Regions from separate parts of the Telluria sp. ZT3P39 genome, predicted to be linked through region 1. Evidence: predicted binding sites of a transcription regulator. Region 1 holds the regulator's gene; the other holds the start of a gene.
What was found. Region 1 encodes LexA, which represses DNA repair genes until DNA is damaged. Its sites were predicted from a motif close to ACTGTATNNNNATACAGT; they were not measured.

Region 1 (11,718 bases):
CGGACTGCTCTGCTTCGATGGAATGCGGGGGGATGCGCAGCGAGTCGACTTGCGGATCGGATGGGGAATTCATGGCGGGCATTATACCTTTTCCGGTCACGCGGCTGAAATAATTGGGTAGATTCTGGCAATAAAAAAAAGCCGGGCGAACCCGGCTTTTTCACTTATGCAACAACTGCTTGAAGCTGAAACTTAAGCAGCTTCGCCAACCACAGCAACCGTGATTTCCGACACGACGTCGGTGTGCAGGGCGACTGCAACCGGGAATTCACCGGTGGTCTTCAGCGGGCCGGCCGGCAGGCGAACCTGCGACTTCTCGACCGCGAAGCCTTGCTTGGTCAGGGCTTCGGCGATGTCGAAGTTGGTGACCGAACCGAACAGACGGCCGTCAACGCCGGCCTTCTGGCCGATGGTGACGGTCATGCCGCTCAGCTTGTCGCCTTGCGCCTGGGCAGCCGACAGCTTTTCAGCTGCCGCTTTTTCCAGCTCTGCGCGCTTGACTTCGAACTCGGCCACAGCGGCCTGGGTAGCACGGCGTGCCATCTTTTGCGGGATCAGGAAGTTACGTGCGTAACCGTCCTTGACCTTGACCACGTCGCCCAGGTTGCCGACGTTAACAACTTTTTCCAAAAGGATAACTTGCATATTTTTCTCCAGAAATTCTGATCTGTATGCCGCGGATTAACCGTGGTGCAGGTCGGTGTACGGCAGCAGCGCGAGGTAGCGTGCGCGCTTGATCGCGGTGTCGACCTGGCGCTGGTAGTGCGCCTTGGTGCCGGTCAGGCGTGCCGGCATGATCTTGCCGTTTTCCTGGACGAAGTCCTTCAGGGTGTCGACGTCTTTGTAGTCGACCTGTTCCACGTTTGCTGCGGTGAAGCGGCAGAACTTCTTGCGCTTGAACAGCGGGTTCTGCTGTTTGCGCTTCAGTTTTTCTTTGGCTTTGTTTTTGTCGAACTTTTTACCGAATGCCATTTTAGGCTCCTGTATCTATCTAAATGAATGCCGCTTCAGGCGGCACTGAAATCAATGATGTGAAACACCAGGGCTTTACTGTTGCGGTTCTTCCGTGCCAGGAATCCGGTGAACTGGTAGGCCGCGCCGAGTTCGGCGCCGGCAAACCTGCCTGAAATCTCGCCCGCGGCCAGCGCGGTGACTTCAAACTCGACCAGTCTCGCTACCCTTGCCTCTTCCTGCTGCGAACTGTGCATCAGGATGGCGCCCACGATGGGGACGCCGGCCGGGGTGTAACGCAACACGTCACGCTCGGCGATGGTCGCCACGAGCCGCAGTTCGTTCACGCTACTGGTTCACTTGTGTTCGGGATTCCCTGGAAAAACCGGTTCAACAATCAGGCCGCTGCGGCTGGAGCGGCAGCTGGTGCTGCGGCTTCGGCGCGGTGGCTCTTGGCTGCGTCTTCGCGCTGGACCGATTTCATCATCGGCGACGGTGCGGTTTCAGCCTTCTTCATCTTGACGGTCAGGTGACGCAGGACGGCATCGTTGAACTTGAATGCGGTTTCCAGCTCGACCAGGGTCTCGTTGTCGCACTCGATGTTCAGGCAGATGTAGTGGGCTTTCGGCAGCTTCTGGATCTGGTAAGCCATCTGGCGACGGCCCCAGTCTTCCACGCGATGAATGTTACCGCCGCGGCTCGACACCGTGGCCTTGTAACGCTCGATCATCGCCGGGACTTGCTCGCTTTGGTCCGGGTGGACGATAAAAACGATTTCATAATGACGCATGCATTACTCCTTAAGGACGTTTAAACAAATGCCCACCTCGGCGTCAAGACGAGTGTGGGAAGGGAAAGCCGGACATTATAGCCCGAGATTGGCCGGTTTGGAAAGCCGGGTGTGGTTCGCTGCCGCGATGAGTCCGGCAGAGCGCGCGGTTTTTGCCACGCCCGGGACCGCGCTGCACAATTTTTTTACATATTTCCCGTGTTTTCCCTTGCGCGCAGAAGAATACTGTACAAAAATACAGTCTACTCACACAACGGATTGCCTTAACACACCCATGCTCAAGCTCACTGCAAGGCAAGAACAGATCCTGAACCTGATCAGGGAAGCGATCGAGAACACCGGTTTTCCCCCGACCCGCGCCGAAATCGCGGCCGAACTCGGCTTCAAGTCGGCCAACGCCGCCGAAGAACACCTGCAGGCGCTGGCGCGCAAGGGCGCCATCGAGATTTCGCCTGGCACCTCGCGCGGCATCCGCCTGATCGGCGCTTCCGTCGAACAGGTCCCGCTGGTGCCTGCCGCGCTCATGATGTCGCTGCCGCTGGTCGGCCGGGTCGCCGCCGGTTCGCCGATCCTGGCCCAGGAACACGTCGAAGCCACTTATAACGTCGATGCCGCCATGTTCTCGGCCAGGCCCGACTTCCTGCTGAAGGTCAAGGGCTGGTCGATGCGCGATGCCGGCATCTGCGACGGCGACTTCCTGGCGGTCAAGAAGATTGACAGCGCCAAGAACGGCCAGATCGTGGTCGCTCGCCTGGGCGACGAAGTCACGGTCAAGCGCTACCGCAAGACCGGCAACGTGGTCGAACTGCTGCCGGAAAACCCGGACTTCAAGGTCATCCAGGTCACCCCCGAAGACGAGTTTGCGCTCGAGGGGCTGGCGGTGGGCTTGATGCGTAGCTGGCACTAATTGCGCTAACCTTGCACATCCGAATTGGATCCCGGCCGGGATCCAGGTTCGCATTACCCTACCCCATCACTTCAACTTCTTCGCATCCGAAGAACTCTTCACCATCGCGTTGTGCTCGGACACATAGGCCTCGGTCGCCGTGCGCCATGCCGCGAAGTCGGCCAGCACCAGCTGCGAGCTCACCTTCGCTTCCTCGGTCAGGTTCGACTGCAACTGCGTCAGGTAGGCGCTCGACTTCTCCGTCTCGTCCTTGGTCATCAGCTTGGCGATATCCGCGGGAATGCGCTTGGTCAGCGGCGTGGCCGCGTTCAGGTTGGTGACGAACTTGTTGTAGCACTCCTGCCAGCTCGTGACGGCCGCGCCGATACGGTCGATGTCGGCGTTAATCTTCGACATGGCCGGAATGCGCGGCGCGGTGCAGCGGAACTCGCCCGATTTGAGGTCTTCGCCGTCATAGCCCCTGACCCAGTAATCGATCTCCTTGCGGCGCTTGACGCGCTGGTCCATCACCTCGAGCGAGGCGGCGGCCACCTTGTTGCCCTTGGCGGCTGATTTCCTGAACAGCGCTTCGGCCTTCGCCTCGTCAACCTGCCCTGCTTCGCCATACCAGTACATCTGGCCCAGCGCCTGCTGCGCCTCGGCATTGCCGCCATTGGCCAGCCTGGTGTACAGCTTCATGGCCTGGGCGTAGTCCTTCTTCGCGAACAGGGCGTGGGCATCTTCCAGCTCGCCGGCAAAGGCGCTGCCGCAGAACAGGAGGGAGAGGCAGAACAGCGTGGTCTTCATGGGCGCTTACGGATGAGGAATCGAATCCCCATCATAGCGGCATCGTGCCTACGCGTCGAGCGCCCGGCGGAAGTCCGCGAGCAGGTCGTCCGTGTCCTCGATGCCCACCGAGACACGAATCAAGGACTCGGCGATGCCCATGCTGGCACGGCGCTCCGCCCCCATCTCGAAGAAGATCGTGTGCGCCACCGGGATCACCAGGGTGCGGGTGTCGCCCAGGTTGCTGGCCGGGATGGCGAGCGTCAGGCGGTTCAGGTAATCGAAGGGATCGATCGCATCGACCAGTTCGAAACTGAGCAGCGAACCGGCGGCGCGGAACAGCTCTTGCGTGATGGCGTGCTGCGGATGCGAAGCCAGGCCCGGATAGTGGACGGCACTGACCCGCTCGTCCGCTTCCAGCAGCCGGGCCAGCGCCAGCGCATTGCTGCTGGTGCGGTCCATGCGCAACGCCAGGGTCTCGGCGCCGACCGCGATATGGTGGGCCGCCTCGGGGCCGAGCGCCGCGCCGAAGTCGCGCAGCGCTTTCGCGCGCAGCTGGGCCAGTCCTTGGGCCTGGCTCGGTTGCTTGCGGAAGTTCGGCGCGATGTGCGGGTAGCCGCGCCAGTCGAACAAGCCGGTGTCGGTCAGGGCGCCGCCCAGCGCATTGCCATGCCCGCCGATCGACTTGGTCAGCGAATTGACCACCAGGCCCGCGCCGACCGCCTTCGGGCGGAACAGGTAGGGCGTGGTCATGGTGTTGTCGACCACGTAGAGGATGCCGCGTTCGCGGCACAACTGGCCGATTCTAGCCAGGTCGGCCACTTGCGTGCGTGGATTGGCGATGGTCTCGACGAACACCATGCGGGTGGCCGGGGTCAGCGCCGCTTCCACGTTCGCCACATCGGTCGCATCGACAAAAGCGACATCGACGCCTTGAGCTGCCACCGTTTGCCACAGGCTGTTCGTATTCCCGAACAAAAAGGAGGAGGACACGATCTGGTCGCCGGCGCGCAGCAGCGCCTGGAACAGCGCGCCGATTGCGCCCATGCCGGTAGCGAAACAGATGGTGCCGACACCGTCTTCCATCGTGGTGATCTTGTCCTCGAGCGCGCTGACCGTCGGATTGCCCTGGCGGCCGTAGCGGAAGCCCGGCTCCTTGCCCTGGAAGACCGCCGCCAGCTGGCGCGCATCGTTGTAGCCGAAGGCCACCGAGGTGTGCACCGGCTTGTGCAGCGAGCCCTGCTCGACCGTCTTGCGGCGGTCGTTGTGCAGGATGGTGGTGGTGAAGCCGTACTTGCTATCGCTCATGGGAGTTCGCTTGAACCATCAGGCTTATTCGGTGGCCGGGGCCTTGAGGTGCAGGTGCGTGGTCACGTCGTCCTCGTCGCGCTTCGGGCTCGGCTTGTGGCGTGCCGACTCCAGGCGGTCGAGGTATTCCGGGGTCACGTCGCCGGTCACGTAGATACCGTCGAAGCACGACGCCTCGAAGTTCTTCAGCGCCGGGTTCACGTCCGAGATGGCGCGCTTGAGCGCGTCGACGTCCTGGTAGACCAGGCGGTCGGCGGTGATCTCGCGGCAGACTTCTTCGGTGGTGCGGCCGTGGGCGATCAGCTCGTCGCGGGTCGGCATGTCGATGCCATACACGTTCGGGTAGAGCACCGGCGGCGCGGCCGAAGCGAAGAACACCTTGCGCGCACCGGCTTCGCGGGCCATCTGCACGATCTCGCGGCTGGTGGTGCCGCGCACGATCGAGTCGTCCACCAGCAGCACGTTCTTGTCCTTGAATTCGGAGGCGATGGCGTTGAGCTTCTGGCGCACCGACTTCTTGCGCATGCCCTGGCCGGGCATGATGAAGGTGCGGCCGATGTAGCGGTTCTTGATGAAGCCTTCGCGGTATTCGATGCCCAGCTTCAGCGCGAGCTGGATCGCGGCGGGACGCGAGGAATCGGGAATCGGCATGACCACGTCGATCTCGCCGTCCGGGATCTCGGCGCGGACCTTGTCGGCCAAGTATTCGCCCATGCGCAGGCGGGTCGCATACACCGAGGCGCCGTCGATCACCGAGTCCGGGCGCGCCAGGTAGACGTATTCGAAGGCGCATGGATTCAGCGACGGGTTCTCGGCGCACTGCTGTTCCGACAAATTGCCGTCGTTATCGATGTAGACCGCTTCGCCCGGCGCGATGTCGCGCACAAAGCGGAAGCCCAGGCCTTCCAGCGCCACCGATTCGCTGGCGACGAGGTATTCGGTACCGCCTTCGGTCTCGTTCATGCCCAGACACAGCGGACGGATGCCGAAGGGGTCGCGGAAGGCCAGCATGCCGTGGCCGGAGATCTGGGCCACGACGGCGTACGCCCCGCGCACGCGGCGGTGCACTGCCGCGACGGCCTTGAAGACCGCTTCCTTGTTCAGGTTGAAGCCGTCGGCCGCTTCCTGGATCTCGTGGGCCAGCACGTTGAGCAGCACCTCGGAATCGGAATCGGTGTTGATGTGGCGGCGGTCGTTGCGGAACAGTTCGTCCTTGAGCACCGCCTGGTTGGTCAGGTTTCCGTTGTGCGCCAGCGTGATGCCGAAGGGCGCGTTGACGTAGAAGGGCTGCGCTTCTTCCTCGCTCGAGGAGCCGGCGGTCGGGTAGCGGCAGTGGCCGATACCGGTATTGCCTTGCAGCGAGCGCATGTTGCGGGTGCGGAACACGTCACGGACCAGGCCATTGGCCTTGTACATCGAAAACATGCTGCTGTGATTGGTCGCAATGCCCGCAGCGTCCTGGCCGCGGTGCTGCAAGAGCAGCAACGCGTCATACAAGAGCTGGTTGACGGGATTGTGCGAGACGACGCCGACGATGCCACACATGGTGCGCTCCTAAAACTGGCCTGCTGATTACAAAAAAGAATTCAATGTGTTCAATACTTCACATGCTGCGCCAGTGCTGCAGGCAAGAAAGGCTTGACCGTGCGCGCCCCGGTTTCCGCCATTGGCGAGAGCAGCGCATTTCTCCAGAAATCCTGTTGCGGGATGGAAGTCATCCCACACAATATGACGGCGGCAAGCACGAATACAATGCCGCGGCCCAATCCGAACAATCCGCCCAGCCCCCGGTCCGCCAGGCTCAGGCCGCTCGCGGTGATCAGGGCGCCGATCGCCAGCGACAGCAGGCCCATCAATACGCGCACACCGAGGAAAAGGATGACGAAGGCCGCGATCAGGCGCGCGGTCTCGCCGGGAACCAGGTCGGGCAGCATGGGCGCCAGCTTGGCGCCGTACATGTTGGCCACCACGAAGGCGACCACCCAGCCCAGCAGCGACAGGATTTCTTTCACCAGGCCGCGCAGGGTGGAAATGATGACCGACGAAATCAGGACGAACAGGACCAGGTAATCGAAAATCGTCACGCCGCGCTGCCCTGCTTGAAAGCGCCCATCAGAGCGGGACCATCTTGCCCGACAGGCCGATGCCGATCAGCTTCGAGCGTACCTTGTCCGCGTCCTCCTTGCTGAACGGTCCTACCCGCACGCGGATCAGGTCACCGGACTTCTCGGTGAACGAGGACACGCCGGCGGCGCGCAGGCGGCCCTGCAGCTCGGTGACTTTTTCAGGGGTCGTCAGCGCGGCGACCTGCACCACGTATTTCTGCGACGGGCCTTCGACCTTCACGGCCGGCTTGTCCTCGAGGATGGCGATCGCGCGGGCGGCGTCTTCCTTGGCCTTCGGCTTGGCTTCCAGGGGCTTGGCGACGGCTGGCTCGGGCTTCTTCAGGGCCAGGTCGGCGGCCTTTGGATGAGCGGTATCGATGGCGGGCGCACGCTTCGGTTCAAGCTTGGGCGCGTCAAGCTTGGGCTCGAGCTTCGGCTCGGCCTTCAGCGCCGGCACGGAATCCGCGCGGCCGGTGTCGACGGTGCGCATCGGCGGCGGGTCGGCCGGCGGCACCGCGATCGCGGCGCCTGCTGCGGGCTGCGTGCCCACATCCACCGGCTCGACGATTTCCTCGCCGCTGTCCACGGTGGCCGCTGCCGGCACCGGCAGGGGCGCGGCTTTTTCCTTGTCCGGGATGTTGATGGCGATGTCGGTGCCGAGCGGCTTGGGCTCGGAATCGAGCAGCATCGGCAGCCCGACGGCCGCCGCCAGCGCCAGTGCGATCGCGCCGACCAGGCGGCGGCGTGCACGTTTTTTCTCGGGGAGGACAGGATCCGGGCCGCGGCTGCGCCGTGCGCCTTCGCCGGCGTGCGTCGCGCGCTTGGCGCGGGCCTGCTGCCCATAGGCGGCGTCGTCATCCTTGACGAAATGGCCGCTGTCGCGGGCGGTGTCTTGCTTGTTTTTGCTGCCTAACGAGAACAAGCCCATGCGTTTCAGGTATCAGTGTAGAGAGGATTTACGGGCCGCCATCACGCCGGCGACCGTGTAGAACGAACCAAAGACCACAATTCTATCATTCTCCCCTGCCCGACTCACCGCATTCGCATACGCCTCGGCAGGATTGGCGAAAGTGGCGACCGAAAAGTCGTCGGTTTTCGCGCCTGCGGGCTTCAATGCTTCCAGTTTTTCCGCCAGTTGTGCAGGCTGTGCCGAGCGTGGCGAGGGCAGCGCGGTCACGCACCAGTGGTCGATGTATTGGGCCATCGGCGCGATGACCGCATCGATGTCCTTGTCTTCCATGATGCCGAACACCGCATAGGTAAAGCGGTGGAAGCCCATGTTGCCGAGGTTCTGCGCGAGGGTCGCGGCGGCGTGCGGATTGTGGGCGACGTCGAGCACCTGGGTCGGGCGTCCCGGCAGCACCTGGAAGCGTCCCGGCAGCTCGACCAGCGCCAGGCCGGCGCGCACTTCCTGGGCGCCGCAGGGCAGCTGCATGCGCAGCACTTCGAGCGCGGCCAGCGCGGCCGAGGCATTGAGCAGCTGGTTGGCGCCGCGCAGGGCCGGATAGGCCAGCGAATTGCGGCGCTGGCCGCGCCCGCCGTAGCTCCATTGCTGCTGGTCGCCCTGGTAGTTGAAGTCGCGCCCCAGCAGCCACAGGTCGGCGCCGATGGCCTGCGCATGGTCGATGAGCGATTGCGGCGGTACCGGGTCGCTGCAGATGGCCGTTTTGCCGGCGCGGAAAATGCCGGCTTTCTCGAAGCCGATTTTTTCGCGCGTGTCGCCGAGGTAGTCGGTGTGGTCGATGTCGACGCTGGTGACGATCGCCACGTCGGCGTCGACCACGTTGACCGCATCGAGGCGCCCGCCCAGGCCGACTTCGAGGATGGCCACGTCGACGTTCGACTGCGAGATCAGGTGCATGATCGCCAGCGTGGTGAATTCGAAGTACGTGAGCGACACGTCGCCGCGCACGCTTTCCACCGCATCGAAGGCTGCCACCAGGGCTTCGTTCGAGGCCATCTCACCATTGATGCGGGCGCGCTCGTTAAAGTCGAGGAAGTGCGGCTTGATGTACAGGCCCACGCGGTAGCCGCATTGCAGCAGCATGGCCTCCAGCATCGCGCAGGTCGAGCCCTTGCCGTTGGTGCCGGCCACCATGATCACGGGGCAGGCAAAGGCGAGCTGCAGGCGCTCCTTGACGGCGCGCACGCGGTCCAGTCCCATGTCGATATGGGTTTCGGCATGGCGTGACTCGAGCAGCGCCAGCCAGTCGGGCAAGGTGGTCGGGGTAGTGGGCATGGATGGACTTCGATGGTGCGTGCGGGGCACGGTACTCATGCGCGATGGACGCGCACATGCGCGGAACGGATGCGTGGCATCCGTTCCGCGAACGGGATCAGGCGAGGACTTCGACCGCCTGGTTCTGCAGCAGGGCCAGCAGGCGCGCGATTTCTTCGCGCATCTTGCGGCGGTCGACGATCATGTCGACGGCGCCCTTCTGGACCAGGAATTCGGCGCGCTGGAAGCCTTCCGGCAGCTTTTCGCGCACGGTGTTCTCGATCACGCGCGGGCCGGCAAAGCCGATCAGCGCTTTCGGCTCGGCGATCACGACGTCGCCCATGAAGGCGAACGAGGCGGACACGCCGCCCATGGTCGGGTCGGTCAGTACGCTGATGAATGGCAGCTTCTTTTCCGACAGCTTGGTCAGCATGGCCGTGGTCTTGGCCATCTGCAGCAGCGACAGCAGGCCTTCCTGCATGCGCGCACCGCCCGTGGCGGTAATGCAGATGAAGGGCACCTTCTGCTCGAGCGCCACCTGGGCGCCTCTAGCGAACCGCTCGCCTACGACCGAGCCCATCGAGCCGCCCATGAATTCGAATTCGAAGCAGGCGACGACGACCGGCAGGCTCATGATCGAGCCGCCCTGGACGATCAGCGCATCGGTCTCGCCGGTGGCTTCCATGGCCGACTTCAGGCGGTCCGGGTATTTCTTGCTGTCCTTGAACTTCAGCGTATCGACCGGCAGGGTTTCCTGGCCGATTTCATAGCGGCCGCCGGCATCGAGCAGCCCGTCGAGGCGCTCGCGGGCGCGGATACGCATGTGATGGTCGCACTTCGGGCACACGTGCAGGTTCGACTCCAGGTCGGCCCGGTACAACACCGCTTCGCACGATGGGCACTTGACCCACAGCCCTTCGGGCATGGTCTTGCGGTTGGCGGCATCGGAGCGCTGGATCCGTGGGGGCAGCAGTTTTTCTAGCCAACTCATCTTTTTCTCCTTGCGGCAGTTCTTCGAGGTGGCGGTAGTGTAGCCGCTCAGAACCCGCTTGTCGAATCATGTCTGGCTACCAATTAGCATCCTGACATCATCTCCCCCACCTTGGGGTCAGAGTCAAATTATTGAGCAATTTCCCGAAATTTCCCACAATGCGACTCCGACCCTAATTGCCGGTGAGCAGGTCTGTTGCAAAATAATTAGGGTCAGAGTCGAATTACAGGAAACTTTAGAATGTTTCCCAATAATTCGACTCTGACCCTAATTAGCTTTCTTGCTTGCCAGACGCTGAACGATGGTCAGGAAGCTTCCGCGATCTCGGAAGTGGTGTATTCGAAACCGCCGACCTTCTTGGCTGCAAGGTTATAAAGCCAGGCCGAAAAAGCTGTGCCAACAAATGCGGCCGCGGCATAGAACGCAGGTGCCAGGAGCAACAAGAAGACGAGGTTGCCCTGGCCACCAGCGAGGGCGAATACAGCGATGACGGCCACGATCGGTATGGATAACAACAAGTACAGCATCGCCATAACCTTGGCCGACTGGCCAACGGAAACCTTTGTGACTTGTATTTTCATTGAGTATCCTTTTTAGTTGAAGGTTGGAAATACGACCTCAATGTAAGCGAACTTTCCATACCTTTACGCGGCGCAACGCAAGAGTTGCACTGCGCAAAAACAACCAGTCAACTATAAGTAGGTTCGGAAAATAATGAGGGTCAGAGTCAAATTGTTGAGCAACTTTGTGAAGTTTCCCAATAATTCGACTCTGACCCTAATTAATTAGTGCCTGGGTACGCCTGCTGATAAATAGGGTCGGAGTCGAATTGCAGGAAACTTTTGAAAGTTGTCCAACAATTCAACTCTGACCCCAGGGGTCAAGCGTCGAGGGCGGTGCGGATGGTGGTGGTGAAGGCGCGGACGGCATCCACGGCCTGGTCTTTCGGCACCGATTCGAGTTCCTGGATGATGCGGCTGCCGATGACGACGGCGTCGGCCACTTCGGCCACGGCCCGGGCGGTGGCGCCGTCGCGGATGCCGAAGCCCACGCCGATCGGCAGCTTGACGTGCTCGCGGATGGCGGCGACGCGGCGCGCCACGTCTTGCGTGTCGATGGTGCCGGCGCCGGTCACGCCCTTGAGCGAGACGTAATAGCTGAAGCCGCTGCCGTATCGCGCCACCTGCTGCACGCGCGCGGTGGTCGAGGTCGGGGCCAACAGGAAGATCAGGTCCAGGCCGTTGGCGCGCATGGCCTCGGCAAACGACGCGCACTCTTCCGGCGGGTAGTCGACGACGATGGCGCCGTCGGCGCCGGCTTCCTTGGCGAGGCGGATGAAGTTGTCGGGACCCATGCGCTCGATCGGATTGGCGTAGCCCATCAGGACCACCGGCGTGGTGCTGTCCTTCCGGCGGAACTCGCGCACGAAGTTAAATACGTCCGGCAGGCCGATGCCGAATTTCAGGGCGCGTTCGCAGGCGCGCTGGATGACCGGGCCTTCGGCCATCGGGTCGGAAAAGGGGACGCCCAGCTCCAGCACGTTGGCGCCGCCCTCCACCAGGGCGTGCATCAGCGGCACGGTCAGTTCGGGCGCCGGGTCGCCGGCGGTGATGAAGGTGACCAGGCCGGTCTTGTCCTGCGCCTTGAGCGCAGCAAAGGTCGATTCGATACGGGACATGCGGT
Region 2 (11,718 bases), on a different contig from region 1:
CCATCTGGGCCTGCTGCTTGATGAAAAAACGGTTCGGCACGACCAGCTGCAGGTGCTCCCGGGCGCGGGTCATGGCCACGTACAGCAGGCGGCGCTCTTCCTCGATGTCGTCCTGGTTGCCGGTGCTCATGTCGGAGGGAATGCAGCCGTCCACCACGTTCAGCACGTGCACCGATTTCCACTCCTGCCCCTTGCTGGAGTGGATGGTGGACAGGATCACATAATCTTCGTCCAGCAGCGGCGGGCCGGCGCGGTCGCTGGTGGCCTCGGGCGGGTCGAGCGTGATCTCGGCCAGGAAGCTCTCGCGCGTGGCGTGGCCACCGGCCAGTTGCGCCAGCTGCTCGACGTCCGCGGCGCGTACCTGGGCGTCGTCGTGCATGCGCTCCAGATGCGGCAGATACCAGGCCTTGACCAGCTCGATGTCGGCCGGCCAGCGCAGGCCGGGCGTGCGCAGGCGCCGGTACAGGGCGCTGAAGGCTTCCCAGTCCGCCGCACTCTTGCCGGGCGGCACGAAAGCCTCGATTGCCGTGAGCGGGTCGGCCGCTTCAGCTACCAGATCGAGCAGGCGGGTCGCGGTGGCCGGCCCGATGCCCGGGATCAGCTGCGCCACGCGGAAGCCCGCCATGCGCCCGTTCGGGTTCTGGGCAAAGCGCAGCACGGCCAGCACGTCCTTGATATGGGCCGCTTCCAGGAATTTCAGCCCGCCGAACTTCACGAAGGGGATGTTCCGGCGCATCAGCTCCAGTTCCAGCGCCGCGCTGTGGCTGGCGGCGCGGAACAGCACCGCCTGCGCCGTGAGCGCGATGCCGGCCTCGCGGTGCTCCAGGATGCGGTTGCAGACCCAGCGCGCCTGCTCGGCCTCGTCCGGGATCAGGACCAGCTGCGGCTTGATGCTGGAGACCTTGTCGGTCCACAGGGTCTTGGCGTGGCGCTCGAGGGCGCCGCCGATCATGGCGTTCGAGGCGTCCAGGATCGGCTGGGTCGAGCGGTAGTTGCGCTCCAGGGTGATGACTTCGGCGGGCCGCGTGAACTCCTTCGGGAAGTCCAGGATATTGCGTACCGTCGCGCCGCGGAAGGCGTAGATCGACTGGGCGTCGTCGCCCACCACCATCACGCCCTCGCCGCCCGGCTTCATGCCCGTGATGATCGAGGCCTGCAGGCGGTTGGTGTCCTGGTATTCGTCGACCAGCACGTGGTCGAACAGCGCGCCGAGCGCCAAGCCCAGTTCCGGGTCGCTCGCCATCTCGGACCAGAACAGCAGCAGGTCGTCGTAGTCGAGGACGTTCTGTTCCTGCTTGGCATCGACATAGGCGCCGAAAAGGCGCTTGAGCTGCTCTTCCCACTCGCTGCACCACGGGAAGGTCGATTGCAGCACTTTGTCCAGGGGCTCGCGGCTGTTGACCACGCGCGAATAGATCGACAGGCAGGTGCCCTTCAGCGGAAAGCGCTTCTCCGTCTGCGTCAGGCCGATCTCGTGGCGCACCAGTCCCATCAGGTCTTCCGAGTCGCCGCGGTCGTGGATGGTGAAGGATTCATCCAGGCCGATGCGGCCCGAATATTCGCGCAGCAGGCGCGCGCCGATCGCGTGGAAGGTGCCGGCCCAGGGCAGCGTGACCTGGGACTGGGAGCCGTAGGCCGAACTGCTGCCGCGCAGCAGGCGCTGCAGCACGCCGCTGGCGCGCTGGCCCATTTCGCCCGCGGCGCGGCGCGAGAAAGTCAGCAGCAGGATGCGCTGGGGATCGGCGCCGGCCTGGATCAGCCGCGCGACGCGGTGCGCCAGCGTATTGGTCTTGCCGGAACCGGCGCCGGCGACCACCAGCAGCGGACGCACGATGTCGGCGCCGATGTCGTGCTCGACTGCCGCGCGCTGCTCCGCGTTCAGGCTGGCGAATGGATCGTCGGTGGTGGCGGGCTGGTCGAGGACGGCAGGCATACTGGCTGGGAGCGTGGAAATGACATACTGTACATTTATCCAGTTGTTATGCGCAAGCAGAAATGCCGGGCAATTGCAAAGCTCGCAAGAATCGCCCTGGCGTCGCAGTCATGCAAGACATGCGAAACCCGCCTTAAGTGGCGGATTCTTCAAATATTTTCCGGATATCCACAAAGTCTGTGAATAACTATGTGGAAAACCAGGGGCTTGACACGCCGACAGCGGCCAAGGATGCGGCTTTCAACAATTTGCCTATTGGGAAGGCATCTGCCTTAGCCCCTGAAATCAAGGGTTTACGCGCACATGCCGCAAGTGAATTGTACTGAGGACGAAAAATAATTATAGGCAAGTTATGTGCATAAGCCATGTTGACCCGACCCGCGACTGCCCCGCATGACGCAAGCTGGAGCTGCTCAGGCGGCCGCGAGTCCCTGCTGGCTGCGCCGCCTGGACGGTTCGAGCAGCACCCGCGCAATGACGGGTCCTTCGACGGCGTGCGATTTCAGGTATTCGAGCGCGGACAAGGTGCCGACCGCATGCATCAGGGCCAGGGCGTCGTCCACGATATCGCGCTGGCGCAGGTCGTGTCGGGCATCGACGGCGCCGGCGGCCCCATCAAGTGCGAGCGGCGGGTTGCGGTGTAGGTTCATGTGCGCCTGGCCTTTCTGGGGAAAGAAGGTGTGCTGCACGGAGTATGGTCGAAGGCGGGACAATGTCAATATCAGATCTGAATCAAACACCCCTATTCATTTCCGTGCTTGGCCGCGGAGGCTGACGGGCGCTGCGTGGACAGTCCCGGCGCCACCGGGCGATAATGCCCGGATGACCGCCCCGCTTCCCGACCTTCCTGCCGGCGCGTCGCCTGGCGCGTCGCCTGGCGCGTCGCCTGGCGCGCAGCCGCAGGCGCGGCCGCGCCCCCGTTCGCTGGGCGACCTGTTCGTCTCGTTCACGCTGCTGGCCCTGCAGGGTTTCGGCGGCGTGCTGCCGGTCGTGCAGCGCGAGATCGTCGAGCGCAAGCGCTGGCTGACGCACGAGGAATTCATCGAAGGCTGGGCGGTCGCTCAGATCATGCCGGGACCGAACGTGGTCAACCTGGCGATGATGATCGGCGCGCGCTGGTTCGGCCTGGCCGGCGCCCTGACGGCGATCGCCGGCATGATCGCGCTGCCGCTGGTCGTGGTGCTGCTGCTGGCGGCGCTGCATGCGCGCTTTGCCGATCTTCCGGCGGTGGCGGGCGCGCTGCGCGGCATGGCGGCGGTGTCGGCCGGCATGATCGCCGCCGTCGGGCTCAAGCTCACCGGCGCGCTGGCCAGGAATCCGGTGCCCCTGCCCTGGTGCATCGCCATTTGCGCTGCCGGCTTCGTGCTGCTGGCCTGGCTGCGGCTGCCGCTGGTCTGGGTGCTTCCGGCGCTGGGGGGGCTGGGCTGCGTGCTGGCCTGGCGCGGGCTGCGGCCATGAGCGCGGCGCAGCTGGCTCCCCACCTCGTGCTGGGCTGGAACGACTGGCTGGGCCTGTTCGCCCATTACATGATGCTGTCGCTGATGTCGCTCGGCGGCGCGATCTCGACCACCTCGGACATGCACCGCTACCTGGTCGAGGACAAGGGCTGGCTGAGCCAGGCGCAGTTCTCCGATTCGATCGCGCTGGCCCAGGCCGCGCCCGGTCCCAACGTGCTGTTCGTCGCGCTGATGGGCTGGCACGTGGGCCTGAACACGGGCAGCCTGCCCGCGGCCTTCGCGGGTGTGGCGCTGACCATGTTCGGCATCATGCTGCCTTCCACCATCTTTACCTACCAGGTGTCGCAATGGGGCCACCGCAACCGCGAGCTGCGCGCGGTGCGCGCCTTCAAGCAGGGCATGGCGCCGCTGGTGATCGCGATGCTGCTGGCCACCAGCTGGCTGCTGGCCACCGCCGGCCGCGACCAGGGCAGCTGGCCGCTCTGGCTGCTGGCGGCCGCCAGCTGCCTGGTGATCTGGCGCACCCGGCTGCACCTGCTGTGGATGCTGGCTGCCGGCGCCCTGCTCGGCGCGCTCGGATTCGTCTGACTGGCAAGCCGGGGCGCCGGCAGGCATACTGGCGCTCTTCCCCCATTCCGGACGAACCCATGCTCACGCTCCTGAACGAACACGCCTGTTTCGGCGGCCTCCAGCGTTTCTACTCCTTCGAATCGGAAGCCATCGGCCTGCCGATGCGCTTCTCGGTCTATCTGCCGCCGGGCGCCGAGGGCAAGCGCCTGCCCCAGGATCGCCTGCCGCAGGATCGCCTGCCGCAGGATCGCCTGCCGGTACTCTTCTACCTGGCCGGCCTGACCTGCACCGAAGAGACCTTCATGACCAAGGCCGGCGCCCAGCGGGTGGCGGCGCAGGAAGGCCTGATCCTGATCGCTCCCGACACCAGCCCGCGCGGCGCCGGTGTGCCGGGCGAGACCGACAGCTGGGACTTCGGCGCGGGCGCGGGTTTTTATGTCGACGCCGTCCAGGAACCCTGGTCGCGCCACTACCGCATGTACAGCCACATCCTGGAACTACGCGAACTGGCCCTGGCGAACCTGCCGGCGGACCCGGCGCGGGTCGGCATCTTCGGCCATTCGATGGGCGGGCACGGGGCCTTGATGATGGCGCTGCGCCATCCCGGGCTGTTCCGCTCGGTGTCGGCCTTTGCGCCGATCGCCGCCCCGATGCGCTGTCCCTGGGGCAAGAAGGCCTTCGGTGGCTATCTCGGCGCCGATGAAAGCCTCTGGCGCCAATACGACGCTACCCAACTGATGGCGGGCATGCGCACGGCGCCCTTCCCCGGCGGCATCCTGGTCGACCAGGGCCTGGCGGACAAATTCCTGGCCGAGCAGCTCTATCCGGACGCTTTCGAAGAAGCCTGCGCCAGGGCCGGCCAGCCGCTCGAACTGCGCCGCCACGCCGGTTACGACCACGGTTATTACTTCATCTCGACTTTCGTCGAAGACCACCTGCGCTTCCATCGCCGCCAGCTCGGCTGAGCATGTGCCTCGAGGCTGCTTGAAAACCGCTTTGCCCTGCCCTATAAATATATTGCCGGCACCGCTCGGCGATCCCATCAATATTCATCCACGGAGGCCATCATGAATCTCATCAGGAGAGCCAACCCTGCGCTTCAGGCCTACCGCCCGAACCCGGTCGAGGAAGGCTTCGGACGCATGGTCGAGAGCATGTTCCAGGATTTCTTTGCCCCGCTCGCGGCAGGCCAGCAATGGGGCAGCGACAGCGCCCTGGCGCCCCGCCTGGACATCAGGGAAACCGAGAAATCCTTCGAAATCCAGGCCGAACTGCCGGGCGTGGAGAAGGAGGATGTGAAGGTTTCGGTCGACGGCCAGCGCATCACGATCGAGGCGGAATGCCGCAAGGCAAACGAACGCCGCGAGGGGGAAACCGTGGTGTATGCTGAACGCACCGCATCGAGGTTCATGCGCAGCTTTGCCCTGCCCACCGAGGTCGACGACACCGCGGCGCAGGCGAAACTCGAGAATGGCGTACTGCAGCTGAGCCTGCCAAAAAAGCAGGGCACGGAAGCACGCCGCCTGACCATCCAATGAGCGCCTCGCCGGCAGGCAGGCGCCGGCGGCAGGTCGACAGTTTTCGTTAGCTTGCACCATGCTGGAAACCGAAGGCTATCAAGACCGCACCCATGCCGGCAAGCAGTTGGCGCGGAGGCTGCGCCACCTTGCCGGGCAAGGCGACCCCATCGTACTGGGCCTGCCGCGCGGCGGCGTGCCGGTCGCCTTCGAAGTCGCCCAGGCGCTCGGCGCCGAACTCGACGTGCTGCTGGTGCGCAAGCTGGGCCTGCCCCACCACGAAGAATACGCGATGGGCGCGATCGGCAGCGGCGGCGTGCGCGTCCTGCAGGCCGGCGTGCCCGGACTGATGGGCGTCACGCAGGAACAGGTCGATCAGGTGACCGAGCGCGAGCTGGCCGAACTGGCCCGGCGCGAGCTGCGCTACCGCGGCGCGCGGCCCCTGCCCCGGCTCGACCGCCGCTGCGTGATCCTGGTCGACGACGGCATTGCCACCGGGGCCAGCATGCTGGCGGCGGTGCAGGTGGTACGCAAGCACCGGGTGGCGCGCCTGGTCGTGGCCGCACCGGTCGGCGCGCCCGACACGCTGCAGCTGCTGGAACAGGAAGCGGACGAAGTGGTCTGCCCGCTGGCTCCGCCGCGCTTTCATGCGGTCGGCCAGTATTACCGCCATTTCGGCCAGACCGAAGACGAGGAAGTGCAGGACCTGCTGGCGCAGGCATGGGCCCAGCCCGCCGCGCATGGCAAGCAGAACAAGGGCTAGCGAAACATTGGCTGGCGAAACAGGGCAAGCCCAGGACGACAATCAGAACAACAGAAAGGAGCACACATGAAACCAATTCCAACCGAAACGGCAACCGATGTAGGCAACGTGGGCAAATGGCTGGGAGCAGCCGCCGCGGGTGCACTGCTGATGTATGTGCTCGATCCGGAGCGCGGTCGCGCACGCCGGGCGCATGCGGTGTCGGTGGTGCGCGATGCGGGCGCCCGCACCGGTGCGAGCGTCGACCATGCGCTGCACAATGCCGGCGAGCGCCTGGTGGAGCTCAAGGACAGCGCCGCCAGCGCATTGTCGCGCGGCGCCGACCGTCTGCAGGCCGAGGCTGCGCCCCTGCTGGTGCGTGCCCAGCACAGCGCGCAGCAGGCCAGCCGTCGCATCGGGCACGAAGCCGGCCGCGCCCGCGACAAACTCGGTTCCAGCCGCGAGTCCGCACCTGCCGGCCGCAACAGCTACGAATCCGACCGCCATTATGCGGATCGCCAGTACCGCGACCGCAAGCAGCAGGCGAGCCGCGACACGGCCAGCCACGAGGGCGGCAGCGGCCTGTCGCAGATGCTGCAAGGCATGCTCGACAGCCTGAGCGGCGCACGCGGCACCAATCCGGCGCTGCTGGGCGGCGGCATGGTCGGCTTGCTCGGGCTGGTGCGGCGCAAGCCGGCGGCGCTGCTGGTCGGACTGGCCGGCATCTACCTGCTCACGCGCGGCGCCGGCACCCAGACCTATAAAGTCAGCACCACGGCGCCCGGCGCCGCCGACGAGGGCGAATCCGCGCCTTTCGTCCCGGCCAGCACGGAACAGGGCAAGCACTACCTGCACTGAGCCATGGGGTCCGTCACCGACCATGACCTGGGTGCGATCCGCGCGGCGGCGCATCCGCTCACAGGCAGCGCCGGCGACTACGGTCCGCTGCTCGACCTGGTCGGCGACGCGCGCTTTGTCCTGCTGGGCGAAGCCACCCACGGCACGGCCGAGTTCTACGACGAACGGGCCCGCATCACCCGGCGCCTGATCGAAGAAAAAGGCTTCACGGCGGTCGCCGTCGAAGCCGACTGGCCCGATGCCTGGCGCGTCAACCGCTACGTGCGCGCCGAAAGCCAGGATGCCGACGGCCGCGCGGCGCTGTCGGGCTTCGAGCGCTTCCCCGCCTGGATGTGGCGTAACACCTCGGTTCTGAACTTCGTCGAATGGCTGCGCCAGCGCAACGACGCCACGCCAGGGGCCAAGGCCGGTTTCTACGGCCTCGACCTCTACAGCCTGTTCACCTCGATCCAGGAAGTGCTGCGCTACCTCGAAGGCGTCGACCCGGTGGCCGCGCAGGAGACGCGCCGCCGCTACGCCTGCTTCGACCAGTACGGCGAGGACAGCCAGCAGTATGGCTATGCGGCCGCGGTCGGGCTGTCCGAATCCTGCCACCAGGGCGTGCAGGCCACGCTGCACGAACTCCAGCAGCGCGCTTTCGATTACATGCAGGCCGACGGCGCCAGGGCCGAAGACGCCTATTTCTACGCCCAGCAAAATGCCCGGCTGGTGAAGAACGCCGAAGAGTATTACCGCACCATGTTCAAGGGCCGCATCTCGTCCTGGAACCTGCGCGACAGCCACATGGCCGAAACCCTCGACGCCCTGGCGCGCCACCTCTCGCGCGACGGCAAGCCGGCGAAGATCGTCGTGTGGGAGCACAATTCGCATATCGGCGACGCGCGCGCCACCGAGATCGGTCGCCAGGGCGAATGGAATGTCGGCGAGCTGGCGCGCAAGGCCTATGGGCTCGACGCCTGCCTGATCGGCTTCACCACCTACGACGGCCGCGTGACCGCGGCTTCGGAATGGGACGGCCCCGCCCTGCACAAGCATGTGCGTCCGGGCATGGCGGGCAGCTACGAGCACCTGCTGCACAGCGTGGGACTCGAGCGCTTCTTCCTGCCGCTGCGCACGCCGGGGGCGGCGCGCGACCTCTTGATGGAAGAGCGCCTGGAGCGGGCCATCGGCGTACTCTATTTGCCGCGCAGCGAGCGCCAGAGCCACTACTTCATGGCCCAGCTCCCGAGCCAGTTCGACGCCGTGATCCACATCGACCACACCACCGCCGTGACGCCGCTCGACGCGACCAGCGGCTGGCATTCGGGCGAGCCGCCGGAGACCTACCCGCAGGGCTTGTGAAGCAAGTCGCGTTGGACGACGCCACGGAGTCTCGCGAAATCGTAGGGTGGGCGGGTTCCCCGCCCGCGCGTTCAAATCACGTTGCTGCAGCCCGTGCGGCTGATCGGATCGCAACTATCACCGCGCGGGCGTTCGCAATTCCGGGCATTGCCCGAAATTGCGAACGCCCGCCCTACGGGATGGCGACTGCTCCAAGGTCGCGTTCACCCCTCAAAAAACGCATACCCATCCCTCCCCTTCCCCTTGGCCGCATACAACGCGCTATCGGCCGCCGCCAGCAACTGCTCCTGTGTCTGGCGCTGTTGCGAAAGCGCTATGCCGACGCTGGTCGAGACCTTCAGCAGGCCGGCGCTCGTGCGAAACGGCAGGCGCATGCCCTCGACGATCTTGGCCGCGGTGTGCTCGGCCTCCGCGCGGCTGCCGATTTCTTCGAGGATGACGACGAATTCGTCGCCCGACAGGCGCGCCGCGGTGTCGGTGGCGCGCACCCCGGCGCTCAGGCGCCGCGCGAACTCCTTCAGCACTTCGTCGCCCACGCCGTGGCCATGGGTGTCGTTGATCTTCTTGAAGTGGTCGATGTCGAGATAGGCCAGGGCCAGCGGCTTGCTGCTGCGGCGGGCGCGGTCGAGGGCGTGGTGCAGCGCCTCGCCGAACATGCGGCGGTTGGCGATGCCGGTCAGGGTATCGACCCGCGCCAGCTGCAGCAGCTGCTCCTCGACCTCCTTCACGTGGGTCATGTCGTGCACCAGCGCATAGATGCCGGCCACACTGCCGTCGGGCTGCAGGTCGGGGATATAGGTGGCCTGCAGGATGCGCGGCTCGCCGCGCAGCGGGATGCGGATCTCGTGGGTGATGGGGCGTCCGGTGAAGGCGTCTTCCAGGTGAGGGTGGATCCCGCGCGCGACTTCCTCGCCCAGCAACTGCGCCACCGGCATGCCGTCCATCTGGTCGGGCGCGACGCCGAACCATTTTTCGTAGGTGGCATTCCCGAAGCGGAAGCAGTGCTTGCGGTCGATATAGGAAATCAGCACCGGCAGATTGTCGGCGATGAGGCGCAGCCGCTTCTCGCTGGCGGTGCGCCCGCTCTCGGCGCGCTCGCGCTCGGCCATCAAGGCATGGAAGGCCCGGCCCAGCTCCCCGATTTCATCCTTGCGGCCGTCGCGCAGCACGTCGATGCCGGTGCCGTCGTCGCGTATCGAGACCACGCTGTCGCGCAGCGCCTGCAGGGGCGCGAGCAGCTGGAACACCAGCACCCAGGCCAGCAGCCCGGCCGCCAGCGCCAGGCCGCCGGCGCTGAAGAAGGCGCTGTGGCGCATGGCGATCATGGGCGCGAAGGCTTCGGCGGTGGGATAGCGCGCGGCCAGGATCCAGCCGGTCGTGCGCAGGCGCTTGTAGGCATAGATCGATTCGACGCCGTCCTTGCTGCGGGTCTCGAGCCAGCCTTCGAAGCCGTCGAGCGCGCGCTCGGTGCCGCGGTTCACGCCCGGCGCGCTGCCGACGTGCTGGAACAGGCGGGTTTCGTCCGGGTGGTCGATGATCACGCCGTCGGCCGTCATCAGGAACAGGTAGCCGGTCTTGCCCGGCTTGAGGCTGCCGATCTGGCGCAGGAAGCCCGAGCGGCGCAGGTCGACGCTGGCCGTGAGCACCGCCTCGACCTTGCCGGCCGCATCGAACAGCGGCGCACTGAAGATCACGACGTGGTTGCCCGTCAGCCGGCTGCGGACGGGGCGCGAAATCGTGCTCTTGCGGCTGGCCAGCACCTGCTCGAAATAGTCGGTGCCGCGCGCATTGAGCAGCGCCTGGCCGGGCAGCGGGCGGGTGGACAGGCGCAGTTCGCCTCTGGCGTCGAAAATGACGATGTTCAGGTACTGGTCGTCGCCCCACAGGCGCATCTGCTCGACCAGGTAGGGAAGCAGCGCGCCCCAGTCGCTGCGGACGCGGGGCGGAATGCCGGCCGTCAGCGCATCGACCTGGCGCAGGCGCTCGGCCAGCCGGTCGTCCATGAACGAGGCGGCCCCCGACAGCAGGGTGTATTGCTGGTCGCCGATCACGCTCTTCATGCCGCGCTCGGCAACCGACAGGGTGGACAGCGTGACGAGCAGCGTGGCGGCGAACACCAGCACCGCAGCCACGCAGGCAAGGCGGAGCTTGAGGTTGGCGGACGAGAGGCGCGAACCGGTGGGCACAATAATGAGTTAACTGATCTCTAGATGACAAAGTATTACATATCCCGGCCGCCCTTGTTTCATGATTCCGCGTTGCAACTCAGCGGACGCAGCCCGCCCGATTTCGCCACATTGCGGCTTCCCATCCGCCGCTGCCACTGTTGAGCTACGGCATTTTCGATTAGCATGTTGGATTCCCCGTGCCCATTGGAAACCGCCATGAGTAAATACCAGCTCCACATCAACGGCAAGACCCAGGCGGTCGACGTCGAGCCCGATACCCCGCTGTTGTGGGCGCTGCGCGATACGCTCGGCCTGGTCGGCACCAAGTACGGCTGCGGCATGGGCCAGTGCGGCGCCTGCACGGTCCACATCGACGGCGTGCCCACGCGCTCCTGCCTGATGCCGGTCTCCAGCCTGGGCAAGGGAAAGATCACCACCATCGAGGGCCTGGACGCGCAGGCCCGCCATCCGCTGCAGCAGGCCTGGCAGGAACTCGACGTGCCGCAATGCGGCTACTGCCAGTCGGGCCAGATCATGAGCGCCTGCCACCTGCTCAAGCAGCACCCGAAGCCGACCGACGCCCAGATCGACGAGGCCATGGCGGGCAACCTGTGCCGCTGCGCGACCTATACCCGCATCCGCGCGGGCATCCACCGCGCCGCCGACATCGCCGTTGCCGGAAAGGGCAAGAAATGAGCCGCGCCACGCCCCTTTCTCCTGCGCGCCGCAGCTTCCTGCGCACCAGCGCCGCGACTGGCGCCTTCATGCTCGGCATGTCGGCCGAAGGCGCGCTGGGAGCCGCCGCACGCGCGGCCGACGCGCCGGATTTCGTGCCGAATGCCTTCATCCGCATCGGCCGCGACGGCCGCGTGACCCTGGTCTCGAAGCAGCCTGAAATCGGCCAGGGCATCAAGACCTCGCTGCCGATGGTGATCGCGGAAGAACTCGAAGTCGAGTGGAAGAACGTGCGCATCGTGCAGGGCGACCTGGATACCGCCCGCTACGGACCGCAAGGCGCGGGCGGTTCAACCTCGACCCCGACCAATTACGAGAACTTCCACCGCCTGGGCGCCACCGCGCGCACGATGCTGGTGCAGGCCGCGGCAAATACCTGGGCCGTGCCCCTGAACGA

Region 2: AC56LR_RS09590 (ATP-dependent helicase) is a predicted target of LexA. The motif match lies at 1,960-1,977, and genes of this name have one in related genera.

What each region holds. Positions count from the first base shown of each region.
Region 1 covers NZ_JCASIH010000019.1:30,028-41,745, forward strand. Annotated here, with positions in the region: gene AC56LR_RS16490 (replicative DNA helicase) at 1-73, opposite strand, end outside; gene rplI (50S ribosomal protein L9) at 193-645, opposite strand; gene rpsR (30S ribosomal protein S18) at 682-972, opposite strand; gene priB (primosomal replication protein N) at 1,008-1,298, opposite strand; gene rpsF (30S ribosomal protein S6) at 1,349-1,741, opposite strand; gene lexA (transcriptional repressor LexA) at 2,016-2,648, shown strand; gene AC56LR_RS16520 (tetratricopeptide repeat protein) at 2,715-3,434, opposite strand; gene AC56LR_RS16525 (cystathionine gamma-synthase family protein) at 3,483-4,721, opposite strand; gene purF (amidophosphoribosyltransferase) at 4,746-6,266, opposite strand; gene AC56LR_RS16535 (CvpA family protein) at 6,317-6,805, opposite strand; gene AC56LR_RS16540 (SPOR domain-containing protein) at 6,834-7,754, opposite strand; gene folC (bifunctional tetrahydrofolate synthase/dihydrofolate synthase) at 7,767-9,065, opposite strand; gene accD (acetyl-CoA carboxylase, carboxyltransferase subunit beta) at 9,163-10,035, opposite strand; gene AC56LR_RS16555 (hypothetical protein) at 10,341-10,616, opposite strand; gene trpA (tryptophan synthase subunit alpha) at 10,916-11,713, opposite strand.
Region 2 covers NZ_JCASIH010000007.1:78,533-90,250, reverse strand. Annotated here, with positions in the region: gene AC56LR_RS09590 (ATP-dependent helicase) at 1-1,933, opposite strand, end outside; gene AC56LR_RS09585 (hypothetical protein) at 2,347-2,583, opposite strand; gene AC56LR_RS09580 (chromate transporter) at 2,756-3,391, shown strand; gene AC56LR_RS09575 (chromate transporter) at 3,388-3,978, shown strand; gene fghA (S-formylglutathione hydrolase) at 4,038-4,925, shown strand; gene AC56LR_RS09565 (Hsp20/alpha crystallin family protein) at 5,028-5,498, shown strand; gene AC56LR_RS09560 (phosphoribosyltransferase) at 5,557-6,240, shown strand; gene AC56LR_RS09555 (hypothetical protein) at 6,307-7,077, shown strand; gene AC56LR_RS09550 (erythromycin esterase family protein) at 7,081-8,418, shown strand; gene AC56LR_RS09545 (diguanylate cyclase domain-containing protein) at 8,622-10,604, opposite strand; gene AC56LR_RS09540 ((2Fe-2S)-binding protein) at 10,803-11,282, shown strand; gene AC56LR_RS09535 (xanthine dehydrogenase family protein molybdopterin-binding subunit) at 11,279-11,718, shown strand, end outside.